4 regions of the Iodobacter ciconiae genome follow, and region 1 is predicted to be linked to each of the others. Evidence: predicted binding sites of a transcription regulator. Region 1 holds the regulator's gene; each other region holds the start of a gene.
What was found. The regulator FliA, encoded in region 1, starts transcription of late flagellar genes. The targets are predictions, from matches to a motif close to GCTAAAGNTNNNNNNNNNNCNGCCGATAAT.
Positions count from the first base shown of each region.

Region 2: the regulator FliA is predicted to act here: its motif matches at 3,510-3,539, upstream of EJO50_RS01200 (LPP20 family lipoprotein).
Region 3: the regulator FliA is predicted to act here: its motif matches at 5,912-5,941, upstream of flgM (flagellar biosynthesis anti-sigma factor FlgM).
Region 4: the regulator FliA is predicted to act here: its motif matches at 3,774-3,803, upstream of EJO50_RS04425 (flagellin N-terminal helical domain-containing protein).

Region 1 is NZ_CP034433.1:3,747,074-3,754,275, forward strand. It holds gene rpmB (50S ribosomal protein L28) at 1-214, opposite strand, end outside; gene EJO50_RS16495 (DNA translocase FtsK) at 629-2,968, opposite strand; gene EJO50_RS17210 (hypothetical protein) at 3,214-3,357, opposite strand; gene EJO50_RS16500 (flagellar motor protein) at 3,563-4,303, opposite strand; gene EJO50_RS16505 (RNA polymerase sigma factor FliA) at 4,313-5,053, opposite strand; gene EJO50_RS16510 (IS5 family transposase) at 5,391-6,140, opposite strand; gene EJO50_RS16515 (MinD/ParA family ATP-binding protein) at 6,356-7,202, opposite strand, start outside.
Region 2 is NZ_CP034433.1:281,045-288,246, forward strand. It holds gene EJO50_RS01180 (RelA/SpoT family protein) at 1-1,263, shown strand, start outside; gene thiS (sulfur carrier protein ThiS) at 1,296-1,496, shown strand; gene EJO50_RS01190 (thiazole synthase) at 1,562-2,350, shown strand; gene trmB (tRNA (guanosine(46)-N7)-methyltransferase TrmB) at 2,650-3,330, shown strand; gene EJO50_RS01200 (LPP20 family lipoprotein) at 3,628-4,041, shown strand; gene EJO50_RS01205 (flagellar assembly protein T N-terminal domain-containing protein) at 4,042-5,409, shown strand; gene EJO50_RS01210 (hypothetical protein) at 5,406-5,729, shown strand; gene EJO50_RS01215 (SPOR domain-containing protein) at 5,761-6,471, opposite strand; gene EJO50_RS01220 (type III pantothenate kinase) at 6,468-7,202, opposite strand, start outside.
Region 3 is NZ_CP034433.1:1,931,594-1,938,795, reverse strand. It holds gene EJO50_RS08555 (barstar family protein) at 112-393, opposite strand; gene EJO50_RS08550 (ribonuclease domain-containing protein) at 384-815, opposite strand; gene leuC (3-isopropylmalate dehydratase large subunit) at 954-2,360, shown strand; gene EJO50_RS08540 (entericidin A/B family lipoprotein) at 2,373-2,501, shown strand; gene leuD (3-isopropylmalate dehydratase small subunit) at 2,498-3,136, shown strand; gene nagB (glucosamine-6-phosphate deaminase) at 3,231-3,965, shown strand; gene EJO50_RS08525 (GNAT family N-acetyltransferase) at 4,061-4,582, shown strand; gene EJO50_RS08520 (C40 family peptidase) at 4,609-5,109, shown strand; gene EJO50_RS08515 (flagella synthesis protein FlgN) at 5,106-5,570, opposite strand; gene flgM (flagellar biosynthesis anti-sigma factor FlgM) at 5,572-5,856, opposite strand; partial or broken gene EJO50_RS08505 (IS3 family transposase) at 6,184-6,961, shown strand.
Region 4 is NZ_CP034433.1:999,060-1,006,261, forward strand. It holds gene EJO50_RS04420 (FkbM family methyltransferase) at 1-3,739, shown strand, start outside; gene EJO50_RS04425 (flagellin N-terminal helical domain-containing protein) at 3,873-5,504, shown strand; gene EJO50_RS04430 (flagellar protein FlaG) at 5,579-5,962, shown strand; gene fliD (flagellar filament capping protein FliD) at 6,007-7,202, shown strand, end outside.

The DNA of each region.
Region 1 (7,202 bases):
GGAGATCCGCGAGGACGACTTCGATGCCTAGTTTATCGATAGTACGGAGTGCTGCGTTAGATACACGCAGACGAACGAAGCGGTTTTCACTTTCTACCCAGAAACGGCGGCTGTGCAGATTTGGAAGAAAACGACGCTTAGTCTTGTTATTGGCGTGGGAAACGTTGTTCCCTGTCACTGGACGCTTGCCGGTGACTTCACATACTCGTGCCATGGTGGGTAATTCCCTGACTTCTGAGAAAAACCGGATTTATAGCATAGATTCCAGCCTTGTTTCAAGAGTTATGTCACTTTACCCTTAGGTAATTAGGTTTTTTCTGCCGGCGTTTTGTGTTCTATGGCTAGGCGCTGTGCGGCTTGAGGCTGGGTTTGGCAGATCTTTGTAAACGCATAAAAATGAGAAGTGAAAATAGTGCCTGCCCTGGGGGCTCAGCGGCTTATAAAGCAGGCTGGGATTACCCGGCAAGCCAATATGCTTTAGTTTTACAGGTAAGCTTAATTAAGAGGCTGGGATAAAAGGGAAAAATGGCCTATTCGCTGAGGGCAGGCGCAATCTTGTAAAGTGCTCCCCGGCTGTTTACCGGGGAGATGTTGGCGTTATGCATGCTTGAGCTTGGGTTATGGCCCTTTATTCGCCAGCAGGAGCGAGCACAGTGCGATTGCCGTTGGTTTCCATACCGCTGACCAGGCCAGAGGCTTCCATCTGCTCAATTAGCCTTGCAGCGCGGTTGTAGCCGATGCGTAGCTGGCGCTGTACGGATGAGATCGAGGCCCGGCGGCTTTTGAGCACAAAGGCAACGGCTTCGTCGTAAAGCGGATCGCTTTCGTTATTTCCATCGCTATTGTTGCCGTTTGCTGCTGCTTCGGCTTCAAAGCCTCCATTTAAAATACCATCGATATAGTTGGGCTCACCCTGCTGCTTGAGGTTTTCAACCACCTGATGCACTTCATTGTCGTCCACAAAGGCGCCGTGTACACGCAGCGGGTAGCCGCTGCCCGGTGGCAGGAACAACATATCTCCCTGGCCAAGTAAGGCCTCTGCGCCCATCTGATCCAAAATGGTACGGCTGTCGATCTTGCTGGATACCTGAAATGCCAGCCTAGTCGGGATGTTGGCCTTGATCAGGCCAGTAATTACATCCACTGATGGGCGCTGGGTGGCCAGAATCAGATGAATACCGGCAGCGCGGGCTTTTTGCGCAAGCCTTGCGATCAGCTCTTCAATCTTTTTGCCCGCCACCATAATCAGATCGGCAAACTCATCTACCACCACCACAATAAACGGCAGGTGCTCAAGGCGTTCAGGATCGTCCGGTGTCAGCGTAAAAGGATTCGTGAGTGGCGTTCCTGCTTTTTCGGCTTCACGAACCTTCTGATTGAAACCTGCCAAATTACGCACACCAAAGGTACTCATCAGGCGGTAGCGTTTTTCCATTTCGGCCACACACCAGTTCAGCGCATTGGCGGCCAGCTTCATATCAGTGACTACAGGGGCCAGCAAATGCGGGATGCCCTCATAAACAGACAGCTCAAGCATTTTCGGGTCGATCATAATAAAGCGCACTTCATCTGCCGTGGCTTTGTAGACCAGACTGAGGATCATGGCATTCACACCGACAGATTTACCCGAGCCGGTCGTCCCCGCCACCAGCATATGCGGTGCTTTGCCCAGATCGGTGACAATCGGCTTGCCGGTAATATCTTTGCCCAGTGCAATGGTGAGCTTGCTGCCCATGGCGTGATAGGGCTCGGAAGAGAGAATCTCCGACAGGCGAATGATCTGGCGAGTCGGGTTGGGCAGCTCCAGCCCCATGTAGGTTTTGTCCGGGATGGTTTCGACGACGCGAATCGAAACGAGGCCCAGCGCACGGGATAAGTCCTTCATCAGATTGACAATCTGGGAGCCCTTTACACCGATTGCGGGCTCAATCTCGTAACGGGTAATCACTGGCCCCGGGTAGGCGGCGATGACTTTGACTTCTACATTGAAGTCAGCCAGTTTTTTCTCAATTAGCCTTGATGTGAATTCCAGTGTGTCTTTGCTGATGGTTTCCCTGGCAGGTGGTGCGGGTGTGAGTAACTTGATCGGTGGCAAGCCCTGGTTGCTGGCAATCACGGGCAGGTCTTCTGCATTAAATAGCGGCACTTGTGCGGCTTTTTGCTGCTCTTCCTGTGCTTTTTTGCTGAGTTTTGCGGCGATAGCGGGCATTTCGGTATGAGCGGCTTCTATGCGTACCGGAGGCTTGTCATCAAAACGTTTTTTCTCTGATGTCACCTTCTCGCCGCGCTGTACTTTTGCTTCTCGGCCAATTTTGCGGTCGTGTGATGCCTGGATGGCATCACGTATTTTTAGAATGCTTAGCTCAATCAGGGTGCCCAGGTTTTCCATTAAATGTAGCCAGGACAAACCTGTTAGCAGAGAAATACCAATGCATAATGTGGCAATTAAAAATAGCGTAGCACCGGAAAAACCGAAGCTTAAGTACAACCAGCTACCCAGTGTGACGCCCAGGATTCCGCCGGGAGCCTGTGGCAAAACAGCATGAATACTGTGTAATCGCAGTGCTTCAAAGCTGGAGCTGGCCAGAATGATCAGTATGAAGCCAATGCAGGCAAAGAGCACGGTAGGGCGGGCACTATCACTGACATGATCTATGCGCCGGTAGCCCCATAAAATAGCTGAAAAGCAAAAGCCTACCCACCACCAGGCTGAAAACCCGAATAAATAGAGCAAAATATCGGCAATCCACGCGCCTACCGCACCACCTCGATTATGAATTTCAGGCCGGGTGGCGCTGTGTGACCAGCCGGGGTCGCTGGGGCTGTAGGTGCTTAGGACCAGGACGAGGTAAATGACCAGAACGACCAGAATAAACCACCACGATTCGCGCAAAAGAATGGCAATCTGAGGTGGTAAGGCGGCGCGGCTGGATACATTTGCAACGTTTTTTTTACGAAATATGCCCATGTTTGGCTTGATTGCTATGAATATGCCGCTAATTATAGCGGCAACATCCTGCAAACAGCAGTTGGCTGTTTCATTTGGGTAATAAGCCAGCAGATTGGTGTGGAGGTTCACTCAAGAAAATGCTTTTGCTATTTTAAACAAAGCGCACAGGTCTAGCGGGCGTAATCCCCTTTATCTTCGAATTGGCTCGCTTGCAGCAGGCTAAATATGTGGTATCTGCAATCAGAATTGATGTACGCGCAGCTTCACCCCCAAGGCCTGTACATAGGCAGTGGCTCAATGCCTAATACCAGGCTGACAGGAGGCGCACCACGGGCGGGCGTGAAAGTAGCAGCATCGGCAGGGTAAGGGCACAGAGACCAAACCAGGCAAGGGTAAGGCGCAGTCATTTGGCAGACCAGAGTATGCTGATCTCTACTCAGGGCAATTGCGAATGAGGTTTGGGTGGCTGAAAAAATCCGGTCCTATTGATTTAGCTGATGTTGCGAAGCCATCGTGTTTTTGACTGTTTGACTGTTTGACTGTTTGACTGTTTGGCTGAGGCATCACAGTAGGGGTTCTAAGGTGCGTGTCACCAGGATGTTATTTCTGTTTTTAAGACAAAAAACCTGCCAGTTTGTTTTCCAGAACCCGTGGGTTTTCGCCGTTGGCAATGGTGACCAGGCCTTCTACCAGCATTTCGCGGCGTCTGACTTCTGTTTGGATATGTTGCTTTAATTTATGTGAAATAGGCAGAAAAATCAGATTAGCCATGGCGACGCCGTAGATAGTGGCCACAAATGCAACTGCAATCCCCGCTCCCAGCTTGGAAGGATCTGTGAGGTTTTCCATGACGTGGATCAGGCCCATCACCGCACCGATAATGCCGATAGTAGGGGAATAGCCCCCTGCGGCTTCCCAAATTCTGGCAGCAGAGCGGGCCCGGTCTTCAAATACATCAATATCCAGCTCCAGGGCGCGGCGAATGACTTCGGGCTCAGCACCATCAACGACCATTTGCAGCCCGCGTTTGATAAAGGGATCTTTTTCGCTTTGAACATAGGCTTCCAGTGCCAGCAAACCGCCACGGCGGGCTTGCTGGCCCCAGTTAACCAGTACACCCAGCTGTTTTTTGAAATCGTGCTGTGGCGGGAAAAAAACCCAGCGCACCATTTTCAGGCCAGCCACAAAGTGATCTTGCCTAGTTTGCAACATGACTGCGCCTAGCGTACCACCTGTGACAATCATAAATGCCGTGGCCTGCATCAGGGAGGCTACATGTCCGCCCTCCAGAATTTGCCCGAGTACAACTGCAGTTAGGCCAAGTAAAATACCAAATATGCTGATTTTATCCATATCGCCTTATCAACCTGTCCAATCACCCAGGCGCGCCCGCAGCCGGGCGATGGCCTGGCTGTGCAGCTGGCAAACCCGGGATTCGGTGACACTGAGTACGGCCCCAATTTCTTTAAGATTGAGTTCTTCGTCGTAGTAAAGTGCCATCACGAGCTTTTCCCTTTCGGGCAGCGCATCAATAGCTTCTATTAATTTTTGTTTGAAGTGTGTTTCAGAGAGCTGATTGAGCGGATTGTGTGACTGATCTGCCACATTATGTTCACTATGATGATTTTCTTCATCTTCTTCGAAATCGTCCAAATGCACCAGCTGATGGCCGCGCGCCTCGGTGAGCATGTCCTGGTATTGCTCAAGGCTGACCTGAAGGTGATGGGCAACTTCACTTTCCAGGGGGGCTCTGCCCAGGCTGTGGCCAAGTTTTAACAGTGCGGTTTCAATATCCCGCATATGTTTTCTGGCCTGGCGGGGCATCCAGTCGGCGCTTCTTAATTCGTCCAGCATTGCGCCGCGAATACGCTGTGAGGCAAAAGTCTCAAACAGCACACCTGCATTGGCATCAAAGTTTTTTGCAGCTTCCATTAGCCCCATCATGCCTACCTGTATCAGGTCGTCCACTTCCACGCTGGCAGGCAGACGGCTCACCATGTGATAGGCGATCCGCTTGACCAGCGAGGCATGGTGAGTGACGTAATCATCTTCGCTGCCGGCCTGGGTCTGACGATAAAGAGAAAGTGCGCGTGGCGCTGTCATCTGTTTCTACTTTGAAGTGGCAAAATCAGTTTAGCTGAGAGCCTAGCGACTTGGGAGTAAAATCAGTTTGCTTTCTAATTGCTTAAAAGTGCTTGCAATAGCTCGGCCTAATCCTTCGGCAATATCATTTGTGTTTATGTTGTTTAAGCTCTTATTTGCCGTAAGAATGGTGTCGAGTATAACAGGGGAATTCACCGAGCTTAAGCGAATATGCAGTTTTGCTAATAAGTAAGCCTCGCTTGCAGATGGGTATGGTGAGTAAGCTTGGCCACTGAATCAGTAATCTGCTGACTACTTTGATAAAAGTGCTTGGGTTTTGCTAGGGTCTGTTGACGTTTCACATCGGTAGCCATAAAAATGCGCACGCCATGGCTATGACACTTTCATAATTTCGCTTCAACTTGTCATATCGGAATGCCACTGCGCGGTAATGCTTCAATCGCGCAAAAGCATTCTCGACCAAATGTCGATAGCAATACAGCCCACGATCTAGATCCACATTCCCTTTGATTGAATTACGTTTTCTGGGAATCACTGATCGCGCACCCTGCGCAGAAATCAGTCCTCGAAGGTACTCACTATCGTACCCCTTATCTGCGATGATCACTTCGGCTGAAGGCAGTTGGGCAATCAGCTCTGGGGCGGCAGTACAATCATTAATCTCGCCTCCGGTAATTTCGAAGGCAATCGGCAAACCATAAGCATCTACCGCCAAATGAATTTTGCTGGTGTTCCCTGCACGGCTTTTGCCAATCGCTTCAGATTGATCGCTGGCCGCCCCGGCGCTGTGTTGATGCGCCTTGGCATAGCTACCATCAATGAATACCCATTCAAAATCGGGGTCGATCAGTAAGGCTTTGAAAATATTGAGCCATTTCCCAGCTACAGACCAAGCATTAAAGCGTTTATAGACTGAATTCCATTCACCAAAGGCGCTGGGTAAATCCCGCCACGGGCAGCCAACGCGCATGCGGTAAAACATTCCTTCGACGGTAATTCGTAAATCAGGCTTGTTGTAAATGGTGTGTTGAAGCAGAATCTTTTCTAGCTTCGACCAAAGCTCGTTACTGAGCATTAATCGGGGCATCGCAAACCTGCAGGGGAAATGGTGTAGGAACCTGAATTCTGCGGGTTTGCATCCGTCATTGCATGACTTTAGCTTGAAACGTCAACAGACCCTAGGGGAGGGGGCGTTGTGGGCGAGCCTGCCAGCTTGAGACGCGGTCGTTTTTGAAAGAGGTTTTTCGATTTGAAATACATCGGGCAAGGGGCGGCGTCAGATCATAAAAGCTGGCTTGCCCTCTAATGCTGAAGTTGTTCTGTCAGCAGGCGGCTGGATTCTACCAGGCGGTAAAGAAACCCCGTGCTATCTGCGGTGTGAGATGGTTTTCGCCAGCGCAGCATCACATCAGCCAGCTGGCGAAAAGCATGACTGGAATCGGCATCCGGAAAAGCATCCAGTACGGTGCGGCCCAAGCGGGACGCGCGTTTAAGTTTTTCGTCTTCAGGTACATAGCCGATCAGCTTCATTTGCACTGCATCGCCTAAATACTGCCGGGCTACGCTTTTGAGGCGATTAAAAATTAATCCGGCCTCAGTAATAGTATCTACGCGATTCACTAAAACCCGGAAATCCCGCCTTGCGTATTCGGTGCCGAGTAGTTTGATGGTGGCATAAGCGTCGGTGAGCGATTCGGCGCTATTGGACACAATCACCATTACATCATCGGCAGCAAGGCTGAGGCAGGGCACGCCATGGCTGGCGGATGGGCGGGTATCGAGCAGCAAAAACTCGGCGTATTGGGTGAGCTGTTCAAATTCGGCTGACAGCCATGTTAGCTCCCGCTCGTTCAGACTGCTTAATACGGTAGCTTTAGCACTGATTGGCAAAATGGAAAACCCGGCTTCGGTAGCAAGCAGGGTATCAGCCAGTGTGACTTCCCGGCGCAGCACGTGATCCAGCTCGTGTTTTTGTTCCAGCCGCATGCGGTGGGCGGCATTGCCTGAGCCGGTAAACTCGTCTAATAAGATGACTTCACGATTGCGTTCGGCCAGTGCTGCGGCCAGGTTGATTGCCAGCGTGGTGGTGCCGCTGCCGCCGCGCCCCCCGCTTAAGCTAATGCTGCGGCAAGGCGTAGGAGCAATCATG
Region 2 (7,202 bases), 410 kb from region 1:
AAATTTAAAGACTATATTGCGATTCCAAAAGCGAATGGCTATCAGAGCTTGCATACCACGCTATTTGGCCCCTATGGCACGCCGATTGAGATCCAGATTCGCTCGGGCGATATGCACCGTATTGCCGATGCGGGTGTGGCCAGCCACTGGATGTATAAAAGCGGGGATGAAGGTTTTTCTGATGTACAGAAAAAAACTCATCAATGGCTGCAATCTTTATTGGAAATGCAAACCGAATCAGGTGATGCGGTTGAGTTTCTAGAGCATATTAAAGTCGATTTATTCCCCGATCAGGTATATGTCTTTACGCCTAAGGGCAAGATTTTTAATATGCCAGCAGGCTCCTGCTGCGTTGATTTTGCCTATGCCGTGCATTCGGATATTGGCGATAGTTGTATTGCTGCAAAAATTAATCATGAATTAGTGCCATTACGTACCCGCTTAAAAAACGGTGATCAGGTAGAAATCGTCTCTGCTGTGCATGCGCGTCCTAACCCATCGTGGCTAACGTTTGTAACTACGGGTAAGGCTCGCTCGCATATTCGTCATTTTCTTAAAAGCCTGCGCTTTGAAGAGTCCGTCTTACTGGGAGACCGCTTATTGGCTCAGGGCTTTGCCAGTTTAAATCAGCCTTTGCAGCTGGTGAGTGACGATGTATGGGAGCGTTATCTAAAAGAAAATGGCGAAAAATCCCGTGAAGTAGTGAAAGCCGAATTAGGCCTTGGTAAACGGCTGGCTATGGTTGTGGCCAAGCGCCTGTTGCAATTGGCAGGTAACTGGCAGGAAGAATTAGCAGGCGGGCGTAAAACTGCTGCTGTGGCTGTGCGTGGCAGTGAAGGCATGGCGATTCAATGCGCGCGATGCTGCAACCCGATTCCAGGGGACCCCATTTTGGGCTTTGTTAAAAAAGACCAGGGCTTGGTGATCCATACTCACGATTGCCCGCAAATTGCCCATGGCCGTATCGATAGCGAGAAGCTGATTGATGTGGAATGGGATGCCGATGTGAATCGCCTGTTTGATGTGCCTGTGCGCATTCTGGCGCAAAACGACAGAGGCACTCTGGCAGCAATTGCTATGGCGATTGCCGATGCCGATGCGAATATTACGGCGGTGGCGACTCAGGAGCCGGAGGGTTTCTCCGAGCGCTATATGCAGATTCAGTTTACGCTGCAGGTGAGTAATCGCACGCATCTGGCCAAGGTTATGAAAAACCTGCGTCAATTGCCATCAGCGTACCGTATTCAAAGAATGCGCACTTAGCCCTGTCTATTTTTAACTGCCGAATACAATATATGAATATTTCGATTAATGGTGAAGCACGCGAATTCGATGCACCACTCACTCTGCTTGATTTGATTAATTTGCTTGAGCTTAAAGGTAAACGCATTGCTATCGAGCAAAATGGTGAAATCGTTCCTAAAAGCCAGCATGGCACAACGTTTTTAAACGAAGGTGACGTTTTGGAAATGGTTGTGGCGGTGGGCGGAGGTTAATCAGGAATGAGGCGTCAGGGGCTGGCTGTTAGTTAAGATCTAAATCCTAACAAGAAGAGGCGTATATGTCGGATCAATTTCAAATTGCGGGCCAGGTTTATCAATCAAGATTGATTGTGGGTACTGGTAAATATAAAGATTTCCGAGAAACACGTGCAGCGGTAGATGCCTCTGGCGCTGAAATTATTACGGTTGCGATTCGCCGTGTGAATATTGGGCAGGATGCGAGCCAGCCATCTTTACTCGATTTTTTACCGCCGTCGCAATTTACCTATTTGCCAAATACAGCAGGCTGTTACAACGCCACCGATGCTGTGCGTACTTTGCGCTTGGCGCGTGAATTACTTGATGGACATAAGCTGGTTAAACTTGAAGTGCTGGGTGATGCTGATACGCTGTATCCCAACGTGCGCGAAACGCTGATTGCGGCGGAAACGCTGGTTAAAGAAGGCTTCGATGTGATGGTTTACACTTCGGATGATCCGATTGTAGCTAAAGAGTTAGAAGACATTGGCTGTTGTGCCATCATGCCTTTAGCATCTTTAATTGGCTCGGGCATGGGCATCTTAAACCCGTGGAATCTGCGCCTGATTATTGAATCGGCCAAAGTGCCGGTGCTGGTCGATGCTGGCGTAGGTACGGCGTCCGATGCGGCAATTGCCATGGAATTAGGTTGCGATGGCATTTTGATGAACACCGCGATTGCCGGGGCAAAAGATCCTGTACTGATGGCAAGGGCGATGAAGCTGGCAGTGATGGCTGGGCGAGATGCCTTTTTAGCAGGCCGTATCCCAAGAAAGCTTTATACCGCAGACCCAAGCTCACCGGTTTCTGGCTTGATTGCTGCGAAGTAAACAAATAAATAAACCCAAATCTTGAACCACGGAGTGAATGAGAACACGGAGTTTCACGGAGAAAAATAGTTTTGAATTGAGTTGTTGCTTTTGGAGTCTGGAGAGCATTGCCGTTGCTGTGGTTTTTGAGCTTCTTTGAAGTACTCAAGGGTAAGAAAGTGAATCAGGGTGTGCTGATGAGGTGTAGTCAGTTTTCTCTGTGTTCTCCGTGGTTAAAGATTTTGGTTTTATTAAAAAAATAGCTTTCATTAGAAAATACGCCGCACGATGCGGCGTTTTTGTTTGCAAGGAATTGAGAAATGGAAAACCCAAATTATATGCGCCGTATTCGTAGCTTTGTGCTGCGCCAAGGGCATTTATCCTCGGGCCAGGAGCGTGCAATCGCTGAATTTGGCGAGAAGTTTTGTATTGAATATCAGCCTGGGTTAATTGATCTGGATGCTGCATTTGGCCGCTCAGGCCCCAAAATTCTGGAAATTGGCTTTGGCATGGGCGGTCCAACGGCTGAAATTGCCACGCATAAGCCAGAAACGGATTATCTGGGGGTGGAAGTACATACGCCGGGTGTGGGGAGCTTGCTTAAACTATTGGGGGAGCAGGGCCTGCAAAATGTACGCATTGTGCAGCATGATGCAGTTGAAGTACTGGAGAAAATGCTGGGCGCTGATAGCCTGGATGGCGTGCATATTTTCTTCCCTGATCCCTGGCATAAAAAACGCCACAATAAGCGCCGCCTGATTCAGCCAGATTTAGTGAAGCTACTGTGCTCACGCATTAAAAGCGGTGGTTATGTGCATTTGGCGACTGATTGGGAAGATTACGCGATCCAGATGCTGGAAGTCTTATCCAATGAGCCTGGTTTAAAAAATACGGCAGACACCTACGCCGAGCGCCCGGATTATCGCCCGCTGACCAAGTTTGAAAACCGTGGTATCAAGCTTGGTCATGGTGTTTGGGATTTGGTGTTCCGTAAGATTTAAATTATTTTCTTAGCTGGTGAGATGATTCAGGCATTTGCAGGGTGGATGAAATCCACCTTGATCATTTCATATGCATAAGGTGGTTTTTACCCGGTTATATGATTAACGTTGATAAGGTAAAAGTGGCTCCCCAATATTCCCTCTTTTTCTACGCTTAATAGTTTATTTCGCAGAAAATAGCTTTATTTTTCCTGATTCTTGCCGATAACGCAGTGAAGGGCTTGGTCTTTAGTCAGATTATGAAGGCTGGCCGTTATGCTAAAGTAAATTCGGCTCTAAAAAGAAGGCGGTATAAAAATGCGGATCAAACGTACACTGGTGTTACTGGTCGCTTTACTGGCCTGTTCAGGGACATCATATGCAGAAGAAGGCCTGGTCTCTGTGGCGGGTTATGGAGCGCCGCCCCAAATTGAAGGTTTGTCTGGTGCCCAGCGCCGCCTGATGTCGATGCGTGCCTCAAAGCTGGATGCTTATCGTGCACTGGCAGAAATGGTGCAGGGCTTTAGATTGGCAGGCAACAGCACGGTAGCCGCTTTGGCGGTGCAAAATGATAGCTTTCGTATTTATGTCGATGCCTATCTGCGTGGCGCACGGGTTGTCTCGATGAATGCCCTGCCTGAGGGCGCTTATGAAACCGTATTAGAGCTGGATATGTCTAAGCTGGTAAGTGAGTCATCGAATCAGAATAATTTTGCGATGCGGGGCCGTTAATTGATTAAAGCCTGCGTGCTCTTGCTACTGGCCTTAAATACCTCTGCCGCAGAAATTGAAGGTTTATCTGCAATTGGTGTGGGAGGAATCCCCATGGCAAGGCAGGAGGCAATTCAGGACGCCCTGATGCAGGCCTCCTTATGGAGCGGGGCTAAGATTGAGGCGAGTAGCCACGTTGAAAATGGCCGGGTCAGCGAGTTGCAGCGTGTCTATCCGGTTCAAAGTCTGGACCGGTATCAATTATTACGGGAATGGCGTGAAGGTAGCTTTTACCATGTAATGATTGAGACAGACCCAAAACCAGTACCTGTTGCCGGGGACAAAATCGCAGCCTCTACTCCAGCTGCAGTGCTTGCAAGCACTGTTGCAACAGCTGCTGGGGCGCAAAGTGTGGGGGGGGGCAGGTCCGCATCGGCCCGTGAATGCCCGCAATCTGACTTTGCCTATCGTAAAAAACTGCTGCTTGCGCATTTCCAGCTGCAAAATCCTGTTGATGCCAATGATATTTCCCATTTTCAGGATGGCATGCAGCAAGAGCTCAGCCGCATGTTATCCGCATCAGATCGTTATCTGCCCCAGCGTACAGTAAATGAAGCCGCTTTTAATTTGCAGCCCGGCTTTTATGATCCGGTATTGCAACCGGAACGGGTCAGAGAACTGGCGCGTCGTTATGGCACTCAGTTTGTTGTGGGGGGGGTGGTTCGAGATCTGGCTGCTTACGGTGATCAGATAGGTCTGGCTTGGGGGGGAGACATTCGTACTGGTGAGCGTAAAATGGGGCCCAGTATTCCTATGCTCAGGTTTCATGGCTGGATGCCGGCAATGGCCGAGTTAAGCGTTAAAACCGGCCCTTCTTCACGCCGTTTTGAGGCCGATGTTTATGTATTTGACGGAGCCAGCGGGGCATTGTTAAAGCAGCAGCGCTTTGCCGATTCGGCCAGCGGAAATGTGATGCAAAGCAGGGATAGTGTTTTTGGTTCACGCCGGTTTTATGAAACCGATTTTGGCAAAATAGTTGAGCAGCAGCTTGGGCAGATTGTGGCGGGTGTTGATGATGTTTTAGCTTGTCAGGCCTTTGCTGCAAGGATCAGCCGGGTGGAAAAAGATCGGATTTATATTGATGCGGGCAGTACGGCAAGGCTTAGTAAAGGCGATAAGTTGCAGCTGTTCAAGGTCAGTGGTCCCCATCAATTGGTTGCGGCAGTGAATGGCGATAGCAGCATGTCACTGGGGACACCAGAGGCACTGCTAAGTGCAGTAACCATTACTCAAGTGCAGCCTTTGTTTGCTATTGCTATTTTAGAAAACGGCAGTATTCGTCCGGAAGTTGGCGATTACGTGCGTTTTAGTATGAAGGAATCACGATGAATCCTCTGCGTTTTACTATTGTGCTTGGTTTGTTACTGAGTATGAGCTGTGTTGAAGCATCTTCTTATAGCTCCAGCCGCTATGTGCGAAAACCCGGCCATTCGCGGGCAAAAGCAGCACATGCACCAGCTGCGGCTCATGGCGCTTTGGCAAAAAATGGCCCTGTGGTGATGGCAAGGCCAGAGCCTCATGTGCAAACTTTGCCTGCAACGATGCTACCTCGCTCTGTTTCTGCAATGCCTGCTGCACCTGCCGCAGAGTCGAAATTAACAAGCATCCAAGAAAACGAGCTGCGTTGGCGCTTATACAGTTATCCATAATCGATCGCCAGAGCGTTTTATTTATCTGGAATTAAGAGCATTTACTTTGCTGTAGCTGTGCGCCTTTCAACTGCTTGGTCATTTTTTCCAGCTTTTGCTGCTGATCTGCAGAAACTTTACGTAAAGCAAAGGTGACATGGGAGGGGCTATCATCGCGTTCCCTGACTACCGCTGATTTTACACCCTGGTTTCTAAGCTCATTCAGGCGGCGATCAGCTCCTTCGCGGCCACTAAATACCCCAAGCGAGATTGAGTTTTGCCAGCGCCCCCCATTATTGATCACATAATAGTCACGCACGCCCTGATCGCTAAGCTGCTGTGCTTTTTTCTTGGCAAGTTCAATGTCGGTTTGAGGTGGAATATAAACCCACACTTTGCCGCTGACGCTGGTTTCCGTACTGCTTATTCCCCATGATTTTAAGCGGGCCCGCATGGTGCTTGTTTGTTCCTGCCCAATGCCACTCCATTGCATGCATGCCGTGGCGACTTCCGCTTTCAATACCGGCGTTGGTGCCGGGGTGGGTTTGGGAGTGGGCTTAATGACTGTGGCGCTGGCTGTTTCGGCTTCCTGTGCTTGAACGGGCGAGGCTGGCCGCAGTGCTATCTGTACAGGCAGGCTGGCAATGAGTTTAACTTTATCGGCATTGATTTCGGCATTTACGCGCGGGATGGCGACAGGCCGTGACGGATAGGCCCAAAGGACTAAATTGGCGACAAGTAGCAGAGCACAAAACCATTTCATGAAGCATTATTCCGGGCAAGGGCTGCAAGGCCGTGCAGCACCAGCTGTTCGGCAATGATGGGTTGGTAGGCGCTTAGAAGCGGGGCAACAGTGGCGGCATCTCCGCCCGATAATATACAGAGTGGGGTGTCTCCCCGTAAAGACAAGCGGGCATGCATTGTTATAATACTGCCTGCCAGAGCGCTTAGACAGCCGGTGTGAATGGCATCAGTGGTGCAGCGCGGAAAATCATGAAAAGCACCATCGCTTACGGTTAAACGCTCAGTTTGTTGGGCTAGGGCTGATTTCATCAGACGCAATCCAGGTAAAATCATGCCGCCTAAAAATTCATTGTCCTCAGTGAGTGCATCCACTGTAAGCGCTGTACCGGCGCTTGCAATCAGCAAGGCTTTCTCAGGAAACAAGCTGCGTGCACCCAGCACAGCGGCCCAGCGATCAGGCCCCTGCTGTTCTAAATGCCGATAGCTATTATGGATGCCCAGTGCTTGCCGACTGACTTGCAGCCATTCAATAGAGCGCTGCCATTGAGTCTGGCAAAAAGCATCCAGTCCGTCAGCAAGCTGAGGGGCTCCCACTGTGCAGCCATAAATGAGCTGTGGCCGGGGCAGGAGGCTTAATTTCTGAAGCAGCTGTTCAAAATCGGTATTAAGAATAAAGCCCTCTGCCTTACGGAGATCTCCTTCACAATGGGCCCATTTAATACGTGTATTACCCAGATCAATTAAAAGTGT
Region 3 (7,202 bases), 1.8 Mb from region 1:
TAAATTGAGTTAAATTACGTGATATCTGTAGCGGCCCTGGATATTTTTCCTGCCAGATTTGTTTGTTATTCCCAGGCAAAAGACAGGCAATTTAAACAGGGGTAACCGTATTCAGGGCTTAAGGATAAGGCTTAAATCATCACGCTCTGAGATGGCATCATTAAATACAGCAAGTAAGGATGCATAGTCTTTCTTGCCCAGCTTGGCCTGCGCTTCCCTGGCGTTTTCCCATGTGATCTGGATGGGGCCTTCCAGATTGGCGCTCAATTCGTCATAAAGTGCATCAAGGTTGTTAATAAAATCGCTGGAAAAATCCAGCTGTTCTGTCAGTTGCTGATAGACATCACTAAGCTTGTGGATATGCCGGAGTACGGCGTGCTGGCTTATTGACATGCTGCCACCTCGGTGAAAGTCTGATAATGATCAACGGTGATAAAACGTGAGCCACCTTTGCTAAAGACAATTCGTTTTGCCCCGCGTTTTCCACCCTGGTAGTCTAGATCTGCCTCCTGGTACTGGCCCCGGGGCAGACGGTTTTCACGGTTGCTAAAGCGATCGCCACCAATGGATTTGCCAGGCATGCTTTGCCAGAGACTACTGCCAGGGCGCCATCCTGCAGCCTGAGCTTCGCGCTTGGTGACAAATTTGGCAGGCAGGCGAGCTTGTTGATTGAGGCTGGAAAGTATTTCTGTCAGCTCGCTTGTACTGGTGCCGGGGTGTAGCTGACGGTTTAATCCTTCTGCCACACTTTGGCAGGATGCGGCTTGAACCCATCCGCTTGCAAGAAGCATCAGGGCGAGGAATGATCGGTGCATTTAGATATCCTTTCCTATGAGATAAAGCAGGGTGTAATTTTTTATTTAAACCATATCGGTATAAGTCTTGCTTACGCGGTTGTGGCAAAAGGCCTTCTATGCTAGTTTCGAAGGCCCTGACTTTTCCAGACTATCGCCATGGCCCAGACACTTTATGACAAACTTTGGCACTCCCACGTTGTTCGTACCGAGGACGATGGCACCTGCCTGATTTATATTGATCGTCACCTGGTGCATGAAGTCACCAGTCCGCAAGCTTTTGAAGGCCTGAAGCTGGCGGGCAGAGCGTTATGGCGCAAATCTTCTGTTGTTTCAACTGCCGACCATAATACGCCAACTAATGATTGGGATAAGGGAATTCAAGACCCTATCTCACGCCTGCAGGTTGAAACGCTGGATGCCAATATCAAAGAGTTTGGGGCACTGGCTTATTATCCTTTTAAAGATCAAAAGCAAGGCATTGTGCACGTAGTTGGCCCGGAAAACGGCGCAACTTTGCCAGGTATGACGGTTGTCTGTGGCGACAGCCACACTTCAACACACGGCGCATTTGCTGCGCTGGCTCATGGAATTGGTACATCGGAAGTCGAACATGTGATGGCTACGCAAACGCTGGTTGCCAAAAAATCCAAAGCGATGCTGATTCGTGTGGATGGCGTTTTGGGTCGAGGGGTGACGGCTAAAGACGTAGCACTGGCGATTATTGGTAAAGTAGGCACGGCAGGCGGCACGGGCTATGCGATTGAGTTTGGTGGTGAAGCAATTCGTTCTTTGTCGGTGGAAGGACGTATGACGCTGTGTAATATGGCGATTGAAGCGGGGGCCCGCGCAGGTATGGTGGCCGTAGATGAAAAAACCATTGATTACCTGAAAGATCGCCCGTATTCACCCAATGTGGCTCAATGGGATGCTGCAGTAGCTCACTGGAAAACACTGGTCTCCGATGACGGCGCGGTATTTGATGCGCTGGTAACACTGGATGCCGCAGAAATCGAGCCTCAGCTCACCTGGGGTACTTCACCAGAGCAGGTATTGGGTATTTCTGGCTCGGTGCCAGACCCAGCCTCCGAGGCGGATTTAGTTAAGCGTGGTAGCTATGAGCGGGCTTTGCAATATATGGGCTTAACCGCGAATACCCCGTTGACCGATATCCAGATTGATAAAGTATTTATCGGCTCCTGTACTAACTCTCGTATTGAAGATTTGCGCGCCGCCGCTGGCATTGCCAAGGGTAAAACCAAGGCTGCTAATGTGAAGCTGGTGCTGGTGGTGCCAGGCTCTGGCCTTGTTAAAGCACAGGCGGAAGCTGAAGGCTTAGATAAGATTTTTGTTGCTGCAGGTTTTGAGTGGCGCGAGCCGGGCTGCTCTATGTGTCTGGCAATGAATGCGGATCGCTTAGAGCCGGGTGAGCGCTGTGCTTCAACCAGTAACCGAAATTTTGAAGGCCGCCAGGGCCAGGGCGGACGCACGCATTTACTTAGCCCGGAAATGGCAGCTGCTGCGGCAATTGCCGGCCACTTTGTTGATGTGCGCCAGTTCGCTTAAGGAGATCCAGGGATGAAAAAAATTGCAACGCTGACGTTGATGTTTTTGATGCTGGGGCTTCCGGCATGCAATACCGTATCGGGCATGGGCAAAGATATTAAAAAGGGTGGCGAAGCCATCGAAAAGGCGGCCAATAAATGAAAGCATTTACTCAATTAAACGGCTTGGTATGCCCATTGGATCGCGCCAATGTGGATACCGATGCCATTATTCCTAAGCAGTTTTTAAAATCGATTAAGCGCTCAGGTTTTGGCCCAAATCTGTTTGATGAATGGCGCTACCTAGATCATGGCGAGCCGGGCATGGATAACAGTCAGCGCAAGCCTAATCCTGATTTTGTGCTGAATTTCCCGCGCTATCGGGGGGCTGAAGTACTCTTGGCCAGAGACAATTTTGGCTGCGGCTCCAGCCGTGAACACGCGCCGTGGGCAATTGGTGATTACGGCTTTCGCGTGGTAATTGCGCCCAGTTTTGCAGATATCTTTTTTAATAATTGTTATAAAAATGGCTTATTGCCCATTGTGCTGGATGCGGCAAGCGTGGAGCTGCTGTTTGCGGAAAGCGAGGCTAATGAAGGCTATTGCCTGAGTGTGGATTTGCCTGCGCAAACAGTAACAACGCCTTCTGGTAAGGTATTTAGTTTTGATATCACAGGGCATCGCAAGCATTGTTTATTAAATGGTCTGGATGAAATTGGTTTGACTTTACATCACGCAGCAGAAATTAAAGCTTTTGAAGCACAGCGAAAAATCGAACAACCCTGGTTATTTTCCTGATTTTTTTGCATGATGTGTGGTTTGCATCAACAAATCTTACTTAGTTGACGTATAGTATGTAGGCCGTTTTACTTATTTTGGAATTTACATAATCATGATTTTACATAAATTCAAAGATCAAAATGAACTGAATCGTGTTGGTGCTGATTTATTGCTGTCTATTGTCCGTACTAAGCCCAATGCAATCCTGGGTATGGCAACAGGTAGTACCCCTGTTGGTATTTATCAGGAAATAGTAAAAACATATCAGCAGGGGCTGGTTAGTTTTAAAGAAGTAACAACATTTAATCTGGATGAATATGCTGGCTTGTCGGTGACTCATCCGGAATCATATCGTAGTTTTATGAATAGTCATTTGTTTAACCATATTGATATTCTTGCAGAAAATACCTATGTGCCTAATGGTAATGCAGATGATTTGGATGAAGAAGGCCGCCGTTATGATGAGCTGATTTATCAGAAAGGCCTGGTAGATATGCAGATTCTGGGTATCGGGCATAATGGGCATATCGGCTTTAATGAGCCTGATGAAGCATTATCCCGTTTTACACATAAAGTGACTTTAAAGCCGGAAACCCGTGAAGCAAATAAACGCTTTTTTAATAGTATTGATGAAGTACCAACCCATGCATTAACAATGGGCATGGGTTCTATTTTGCATGCGAAATCAATTTTGCTGGTTGTTAAAGGTGCAGAAAAAGCTGAAATTCTTGATCGCACTTTAAATGGCCCGATTACGACTCAGGTGCCAGCATCATTTTTGCAAACACATCCGCGTGTGATTGTGCTGACAGATTGCGATGTAGATTATAAACGCTCGCATTCCTAAGGTCATTTTTTGTTTAAGTGGCTTTTGAAAAAACACCGAGGGATTGATCCCGAGGTGTTTTTTTTTGATTTAACAGATGGAGCTAAGAGTAAATAATGCAGATTGTTTCTTGTACTTATGCACGGCATGCTGAACAGATTCTTTTTATATTTAATGAAGCAATTGCAAACTCCACTGCTCTTTATGATTATAGCCTTCGCCCTTTAGCCAGTATGGTGGATTGGTTTGCTGATAAAGAAGCAAATAATTTGCCGGTGCTGGGAATTGAAAATGAAGCGGGTATCTTATTGGGCTTTGCATCTTATGGTGCATTTCGTGTACGGCCTGCCTATAAATACTCGATTGAACATTCGATTTATATTCAACCTGATTATCGTGGGCAGGGTTTGGGTAAGAAACTATTACTGCTTATTATTGAAAAAGCCCAGCAGCAGGGCTATCACACCTTAATTGGCGGAATTGATGCAGAAAATATAGCGAGTATTGCTTTGCATCAGCAGCTTGGGTTTAGCCATGCAGGTACGATTAAACAATCAGGATTCAAATTTGGCCGCTGGCTGGATTTAGTTTTTTATCAGCTGATTCTGGCAACCCCGGCAAATCCGGTGGATGGTTAATTGTTTGTATTTAAAAAGGATTCGGATTGAAAAAGATTTTATTGCTGAGCGTTCTGGTTTTAAGTGCGTGCAGCTCACCGCCAATACGCAGCAAAGCCTCTTACCCGGTATCCAAATCTTTAAGTCATATTCAGGCCGAAGGTGCAGGTCGAGAAATCGTGATGTATGCGCTGGGCTTACTGGATGTTAGCTATCAGTTTGGCGGTAATAACCCGGAAGCTGGCCTGGATTGCAGCGGAATGGTGAGCTTTATTTACAAAAATGCAGTAGGCGCGGTATTGCCTCATAATGCCGCACAGATTGCCAGCCTGGCCCGCCCGGTGGCAAGTGAGCAGTTGCGAGCAGGTGATCTTGTATTTTTTAACACCCTGGGGCGCTCGTTCTCACATATGGGGATTTATTTGGGTGACGGACGCTTTATTCATGCGCCTTCGTCTAAAGGAAAAATAAGAGTGGAATCATTATCCAGCCCTTATTTTGCACAGCGCTTTGAGGGTGGGCGCAGCCTTCTGGCCCAAAACCCTTAAGCCAGGTCGCGTTTTTGGCCTTGCGGCAGCGAAGTGAGTTTGCCGTCAGGAGCGTAGAGTGGCCGGTTGTGGCTGGAATCTAAAATTTGCTGCATAAAACCATTGATCAGCTGCTGGCGGGTTTCAATAAGCTGGCCGTTGCTGCTATTAAAGGCTGCAGCTTGGCGGGTGATTTCCAGCAGTGCCTGCCACTGGCCCAGCGCATCCGGGTGCTGCTCTGTAAACCATCTGCTGACATCATTTTGCGGATCACCCCCCTGAGCCGCAAAAAACTGGCTAAGTGCCTGCCCGGCTTGCTCTGCATCGACTGCCATCGCTTGTTTTTCTGTGGTGAGTACAAGCAGAGGGTCCAGCTGATTGGCTACCAGATAATTTTGCTCTTTTTTAAGTAAGCCAAGTAATGCTTGCATACTGCTGATGGCCTGGGTGAGCAGGCCATCCAAAGGCGAGTTTATGGTCATTTCACTTGCCTAGAAGTTCTTGTGCGCTTTGGATGATTTTTCCGGCGATGGCTTCTGTGCGAACAGTAAAGCGGCCTTCGCTAATGGCTTTTTTGAGTGATTCGACACGTCCGGCATCAAAAGTGGGTTTTGGGCTTTGTTCGATCTGACTTAGCTTAGCCGCCAGCGGATTGATGGTGACGTTATCCGTATTCGAACGCTCTGTGCCTGCTGTCGGGGTGCTCGTCGTACGCTCGCTGTTGCGGCTGGGAGTTGTATTCAGAGGCTTGTTTTGATCGATTTTCATGGTAAGTCATCCTTCGTCACCGGCCAGTGTGACTTTCTGTACAGTCATTATGCCAAGTATCGACCTGATTCGTAAAAACTTTAGTGCTTCACTTCAATTAAATTAATGTTATGAGCGTTTTTTTATCATCGATTATCAACTTTCTTTCAAATACGGACAGCGCTAAGGCATTATATGTCATGGATTACTGTTCACTTATATTACTGGTTGTTTAAATTGACTAAGCGGCCTTTGCCTATTAATGGGGTTAGACATGAAGGGTAATCCCCCCACAAAACCAGCTCATTTTTAAGTAGAATTTTCTCGCAGTCTTTGAGCAGCTTCTACATGAAAGCCGTGGGTAATTTATATTGCCAGATTATGGCGATTTTAAAGCAAGCCGAAGCCGGTTCGACCGTCCCCGATCTGTGCCGCGAGCACGGCATGAGTTCGGCCTCTTTCTATAAGTGGCGCGCTAAGTTTGGTGGCATGGACGTTTCCATGATGACGAGAATGAAGGAGCTGGAGGACGAAAACAAGCGCCTTAAAAAGATGTATATCGAAGCCCAGATGCAGGCGGATATCATTAAGGAAGCCATGTCAGAAATCCTCTGAAACATCTCAGCGTCGCGAGATGGCTCACTGGGCCGTTGAAACCAAATCCGTGTCCATTCGTGCGGCTTGCGCTAGTTTTGCGATTAGCACAACTTGCTATCGCTATATTCGTAAGTTGGATGCCGAAAAGGCTCAAATTGCTGATTCATTGGTCCAGCTCACGGAAACGCATCGTAACTGGGGCTTTGGCCTCTGCTTTTTGCATTTGCGCAACGTCAAGAAAAAACACTGGAATCATAAACGGGTCTACAGAATTTACTGCGATTTAGAATTAAATCTGCGGATTAAACCTAAAAAGCGCTTAGAACGCGAAACGCCAGCGCCATTAGCAGTGCCGGCAGCAAAAAATGAAACGTGGTCGATGGATTTTATGCATGATCAATTAGCCGATGGACGTAGTATTCGCTTATTCAATGTGATTGATGATTTTAATCGAGAAGGATTAGGCATTGAAGTTGATTTCTCTTTGCCGGCAGAGCGTGTAATACGCAGCTTGAATCAAATCATCGAATAGCGCGGCAAGCCTAAGCGAATCAGGTCCGATAATGGCCCTGAATATATACTTTTAAGTGCGCTTAAAAACGGGGGGATTACCGAGCCCCGCTAGATTTGCTTTCAAATGATGGTACGCAAAAATCAATCTTCTAGGTACTATCTGTAAAAAATACACGATCTGATGCTTGCTTGTAAGCCTAGATAGGTAGCTGTCCATGTTAGAATTCAGAATACCTGTCTGCTACTGGCTCTGAGGA
Region 4 (7,202 bases), 1.1 Mb from region 1:
ACTGATGTTGGATGCTTTTGTTTCGGATGAAAAGCTGAAGCTGGTTTATTCCAATGAAGATGTGTTGGAAAAATCAGGCCTGCATAGTGCGCCGCGTATCTATGACCATGCTCATGTGCTGAGTACGTTGCAGCAAGGGTTTGCTTCATTTGCTTTATTGAATCGCCAGTATTTCTTATTGCTGCAAGGATTTAAACAAGAAGGTGAGAGTGCTGCTTTGCATGATTATGCGCAGCATGTATTGGCTCATGGTCAGGGGCATGTTTTCTCTCATTTACCTGATTTTTTATATCATGTGCATTATTTAAATCATATGGCTGTAGATCAATTGGTAGGAGAAGAGGTTTCTCTAGTTGCTCTACAAGCTGATCTTCCTCGTGCTTTATTGCTGGTTTATATTGGGTGCTCGGAACGATGGTCAGCGCTTTCTGCACGGTTTTCGCGGATTTCTTTGCCATTTGATTTGCATATCATCACAACAGAATCGATTGCTGCTGAGCTTTCTCAACGTATACAGAAGGAATTTCCTGGTGCTTATTGCCATATATATGGCAATCATGAACAGGATATGGTGCCGTTTTTAGATGTAGTTAAAAAGCTAGATCTGAATCGATACGAGTACATCGGTAAATTGCATGCGAACCAAGTGGCGAGTGCCGAAGAAAAAGAGCAACAGGGGGCGATCTGGGATTCTTTATTGCCTATTGTGGAAACAGGGGCTTCTTTCTTTGAATGGCTGGCTGCAAATCCAAATTTTGGTGTTGTTGCAGCAGAAAATAATCTGCTACGAGCATACTTTGATGGCTCTGGTGGAGAGCAGGCTAGCTCCGCTTCTAAAATAGCTGCGTGCTTAGGATTTGAGCTTTCTGAGCTAGCCTATGAATACCCTATGAGTGGAATGTTCTGGTGCCGCAGCCTTGTTTTTAAGGGTTTGTATCGTTTGGCGGGTGGGCGTTTTGCTGCTGATTTATATCAGTCGCAATTGGCTCCCTTATTGCCTCTGCTTGCCTTTGAAAGGGGTTTGATGACGGTAGCGGTGGGGCATCAGGGGCCAGCGCATAATCCTCGGGCAATCAATTTTGAATATATGCAGTGGCTATCGCAGCAGCAATTTACACGGGCACAGGCGGGTTTAATTGATCAGCATTTGGCTCAGCGCGGTGAGCCTAGTATTTGTGTTTATATTATTGATCGCACAGGTGATTTAGGCGCGGTTGTTAAAACAATTCAGAGTATTACAGATCAGTTGTACCGCAATATTAAAATTGCCATTGTTTCACCGCTCTCGCAAAAAGATAGTGGCGGTATTCGCTGGATTAGGGCATCACAAGATCATTACAGGCTGGCTTTACAGGATGCAGAGGCTCATCATTTCGATTGGCAAGGTCTGCTTGAAGCGGGTGATTTATTGTCCGAAAACGGCTTGTTGCTTGCTGTTCAGCAAATTGTGGAAAATAGTCACTGGCAATTGGTTTATTTCGATGATGATTTTTTAAATAAATTATCAGAACCGAGCGATCCTCGTTTTAAACCCGATTTTAATGTGGATTTGGCTCGCAGTATTCCTTATTGCGATGGTTTTATTTTATTTCAGCCGAGTATTTTGCCGAGTCTGAATCTGTCTTTGTTTGAATTTTCTGAACAGATTGATTTGATATTTAATACTTTTGACGCTTTTGGCAGTAAGGCGATTGGTCATATTACCGAAGTAGCTTGCCATTTGCAGCTGACTTGGGGGCGTGCGCTAGATAATGCTCAAAGGCAATTGGCCTTTGCTCAGGTGGTTGAGTCTCATCTATTGCGTAGGCAACAGTTAGCAGGCATTGAGGCTGGGAATATTATCGGTAGTCTGCGGCTGACGTATCAGCACGAAACGCAACCTTTAGTGAGTATTATTATTCCAACTAAAGATCAGTTGCCGATGTTGCAGCGCTGTATTGAGACCTTGCTAGAGAAAACTACGTATACCCATTATGAAATTATTATTGTTGATAATCAGAGTGTAAGTGCGGAGGCAAAAAATTATCTTGCGGAGCTTAGCGTTCTTGATAAAGAAAAAATCCGGGTGCTTTCCTACCCAGAGGCATTTAATTTCTCAGCAATCAATAATATGGCGGTGCAGGCTGCGCGTGGTGAGTATTTAGTACTACTTAATAATGATACGGCTATTTTGCAGGGCGATTGGCTGAGTGCATTGCTGCATCATGCTCAGCGCTCAGATGTGGGGATTGTCGGGGCGAAATTACTATTTCCTAATGGCACTTTGCAGCACGCCGGCGTGCTTTTGGGGTTATGTGGTCCTGCCGGGCATCCTGCTATTGGCGCATCCCTCGCTGGATCGGGGTATATGCACCGTTTGCAGCTAGATCAAAACTATTCTGCGGTTACTGCTGCATGCCTGATGATTAGAAAGTCAGTTTATCAGCAGGTTAATGGCATGGACGAGACCGAGTTTAAGGTTTCTTATAATGATATTGATCTTTGCCTGAAAGTTAGATCTTTGGGCCTGCTTATTGTCTGGACTCCTTACTCGGTGGTGATGCATGAAGCCAATGTGAGTATTTCTCGGATAGATGTTGATCAGGTTGCAATGAAAGAAAAACGTTTGGAAGTTGAGAAAGAGGCGATGTATCGCAAGTGGTTGTCAGAGATTGGCAATGACCCAGCATATAATAAAAACTTAACCTTGAGTGGTAATGGTTTTGAGCTGGAGCATCGCACATTATTTTCTTGGCAGCCTTTAACTTGGAAGCCTTTACCTGTGGTGCTTTGCCATCCGGCTGACCGGACGGGGTGTGGCCAATATCGTATTTTGCAGCCCTTTGCTGCCTTGCTTGAGTCACAGCTGCTTGAGGGGGCTGTAGCATTCGAGTTATTTCCTGCGTTTGAACTGGCTAAATTAGCACCTGATGTGATGGTTTATCAACGCCAAATTTCGGAATCACAGCTGGCATTTTTGCGATTATCCAAGCTCTATTCACCATCATTTAAGGTGTATGAGCTGGATGATTATTTGCCAAATATTCCTTTGAAAAGTGCACATCGCGCGAACATGCCGAAAGACGTCGTGAAGTCTTTGCGCAAGGCGCTTACCTTTGTTGACCGTTTTGTGGTGTCGACAGATGAGCTGGCGAATGCTTACCAAGGTATGCATTCACTGATGCATGTGGTGAATAATTATTTGCCTGTACCTATCTGGGGGGATCTGCATTCCGAACGTAATCAGGGTAAAAAGCCGCGCGTAGGCTGGGCTGGCGGGGCGAGCCACACCGGTGACCTAGAGCTGCTGGAGGGGGTGGTCAAGGCTCTGGCTGATGAGGTGGAGTGGGTGTTTTTTGGGATGTGCCCAGATAAGCTGCGCCCCTTTGTGCATGAGTTTCATTCGGGCGTACCAATCGGGCTTTACTCGGCAAAATTAGCCAGCCTGAATTTGGATCTGGCTCTGGCACCTTTAGAGCAAAATATCTTTAATCAATGTAAAAGTAATTTGCGGTTGCTGGAGTACGGCGCTTGTGGTTTTCCTGTTGTTTGCACGGATATTGCGCCATACCGTAATAATTTGCCGGTTACCCGGGTGAGAAATAAGCATAAAGATTGGGTTGATGCGATACGTGAGCATTTATCTGACCCCGATGCTAATGCACAAAGTGGTGATGCATTAAAAGAGGCGGTACTAAAAGACTGGATGCTGCAAGGCATTAATCTGGATAAATGGCGGGCAGCATGGCTACCTGCTTAGGTCTTTGGCTCAGGAAAAAAAGATTACAAATAGTCCTTAAGTTTGTCGGTGGCTTTCCGATAAAGCATACAAGGGCTTACTTATATGCCTGAAACATTAAGCATCGATTCCAGGACAAGCAAGGGGTAGCATCATGTCTCAAGTCATTAACACCAACGTACCATCACTCAATGCGCAGCGTAATTTAAATACCTCGCAAATGAGCTTAACCAACTCTCTGCAACGCTTGTCCTCGGGTTTGCGCATTAATAGTGCCAAGGATGATGCGGCAGGTCTGGCGATTTCCGAGCGTTTTACTTCCCAGATCAAAGGGATGGATCAAGCCAAGCGTAATGCCAATGATGGCGTGTCGCTTGCGCAAACGGGTGAAGGCGCTTTAGGTCAGATGGGTGATATTTTACAGCGTGTACGTGAATTGGCCGTTCAATCTGCCAATGCCACCAACACATCAAATGACCGTCTGGCGATCAACTCCGAAGTGACGCAGCTTGTATCGGAGCTGGACCGTTTTGCAACATCGACCGAGTTTAACGGTCAGAAATTGTTTGATGGTAGCTTTACCGCTGCAACTTACCAGGTTGGTGCCAATACCAATCAGACTATCACGGCCAATACTGCCAATCTGCGTACCAATCAATATGGTACTTATCAGATGGGGGTGGGTAACGGCACGGGTAGTTTAGCGACAACTAATTCTGTTTCAGGCTCTACCACCGTGACAGCAGGAGCCACCGGTACTGTGAACGTGAACGGTGCGGCGGTGACTTCATCAGGCACTTTCAGTATTAATGGAACAAATATTTCTGTTTCCGGTACGGATATGGCAAAAGATATTGCCAATAAGATTAATGCTGCAGGTACGGGTGTTACTGCCACAGCGCGGACAGAAGTGAATCTGGGCCTGGCTTCAGGTACCTACAGCTTAACTGCGGCATCGAAGAGCAGTACATTTGAATCCGTATCATTTAACGTGAATGATTTGGACAATAATGGCAAAATTGAAGCGGATGAATACTCGCAGGCAATCCAGGCCTTTAATGCCAAGTCTTCCAAAACAGGTATTTCTGCTGAGCTGGCGACTTTCCAGGACTCCACTCAAACTACGCAATACGCATTGAAACTCACGGCCGCAGATGGCTCTAATATTGCTCTAAGTAATGACCCGAGTAATGTCAGCGGTTTTGGTGGTGGTGTAACCAAATGGGATATGGATACAGTCAACTCAAGTGGCGCGATCCAGTTTATGTCTAGCGGCCAGGCGGGTGCGATTTCTACATCGGCAGCGGGTTCGGGTGTGGTTACTTTTGGTGGTCAGATCGTTCTGAACTCCACAAATTCCTACTCAGTTACAACGAGTGGCGCGGGTTTTGCTTCTGGTGTACTTGCGGTGGGTGGCTCTTCTACAACGACAACACTCACTAGTGGTGCGGCGTATGCCTCCTCACTGAAAACCGTTGAAAAACTCGATATTTCAACCGTTGAAGGCTCCAACCAGGCTCTACGCGTTGTCGATGACGCTTTGTCGACAGTAAATGATCAACGTGCTAAGTTTGGTGCACTACAGAGCCGCTTCACTGCTACGATTAATAACCTGGCCACAACGTCAGAAAACATGAGTGCAGCGCGTAGCCGGATCAGAGATGCAGACTTCGCAAGCGAAACAGCTGCTCTGACCAGGGCTCAGGTCTTGCAACAAGCGGGTACAGCAATGTTAGGCCAGGCCAATGCATTGCCAAATCAAGTATTAAGCTTGCTTCGCGGATAAGATCTAGTTTGACATGAAGTGTCAAAGCCCTGACAAACTTGTGTTGTCAGGGCGTTTCTACAGGAAGGTGTATCATGGATATTCAATCTACATCGTCGCTTGTACCGCCTGTTGCGACAAAAAGTGTTAATGAGCGCTTTCATGATGCGCCCCCGAGCGATCTGGCCAAGATTGCGAGTGCGGAGCCTGTGAAGGTTAGTCCTGATGCTGTGCAGGCATTGAAGCCTGTTGCAGATAGCAAAGATGTTAAGCAGGCCGTTGAGAAGTTAAATCAGGCGGTACAGGGGTTTTCGAATTCTTTGCAGTTTTCTGTTGAGGAAGAGACGAAACTGCCTATTGTGAAACTGATTGATACCAAAACAAAAGAAGTGATTCGGCAATTTCCAAGTGAAGAAGCGATTTCAATTGCGAAAGCAATCGATCGTTTTCAGGGATTATTGATTAAAGATCGCGCGTAATTATGCCGATACGTTGAATAGATAGATTAATTAGTGAGGGTATCATGGCTTCTATTGCTTCTTTAGGCTCGGGTTCAGGAATGGACCTTAATGGCCTGATTGAAAAGCTGATGACGGCTGAAAAAGCACCATTGCAAAATTTGCTGCTTAAAGAAGCTTCGTATCAAGCCAAGATATCTGCTTATGGATCGGTTAAAAGTGCGTTGGCTGCTTTTCAGACCTCCTTGAAAGGCTTGTCCAGTGTGCAAACCTTTAGAAGCACTACTGCCTCACTTGCTGACGCTTCCATTGCAACCGTGAATTCAAACAGCCTTGCCCAGCCGGGATCTTACAGCCTTGAGGTTTCTCAATTAGCCCAGAATCAGAAACTGACGTCCAATGCTTTTAGCAGCATTAATACTGGTTTGGGTACGGGGACACTGACTTTACAGTTTGGCACGGTAGATGGACATGGCACTGATGCAACGGGAGATGACACCTTTAGTGTTAATGCTAAAAAAGCGGCTTTTTCAATTGATATCACGGATAAAAACAATAGTTTAGCCGGTGTTCGTGATGCAATTAATTCAGCAAATAAAGGCGTCAGTGCCAGTATTTTGAATGATGGCACAGGTAGCCGTTTAGTATTAACAAGTAAAGATTCGGGTGCTGAAAATTCAATTAAATTAACAGTTACAGATTCAGACGGAAATAGTACAGATACGGCAGGATTATCCGTTTTGGCCTATGATCCTGCCGGGGCACGTAATTTAATTGAAACGCAGTCTGCAAAAGATGCAAAGTTTAAAATTGACGGAATTAACGTCAGTAAACCCACCAATTCGGTATCGGATGCAATTCAGGGTTTAACTATAAATCTCACTAAAGTGTCGCCCCCAACCAGTACTGGGGCTACTACTTTAGCGCCAACAACTATTACAATTGGTGCGGATTTATCAGGTCTTAAAGATTCTATTAAAGGTTTTATTAAAGCTTATAACGAGTTAAATAAAACGCTTAAGGATGTATCCAGTTATACACCGGGCAATGCCACAACTTCTGCAAAAGCAGCACCATTAAATGGTGATTCAGCTATTCGTGCAATACAGAACCAAATGCGCTCTGTTGTGAATGAAATGCAGGGCGAAGGGAGTTATTTTAAATCGTTAAGTGATATTGGTGTGTCATTCTCGGGTTATCAAACAGATGCGAAAGGCACTATTGTTGGGGGCGCAACGCCCAAGGGTGATTTGTCGCTTAA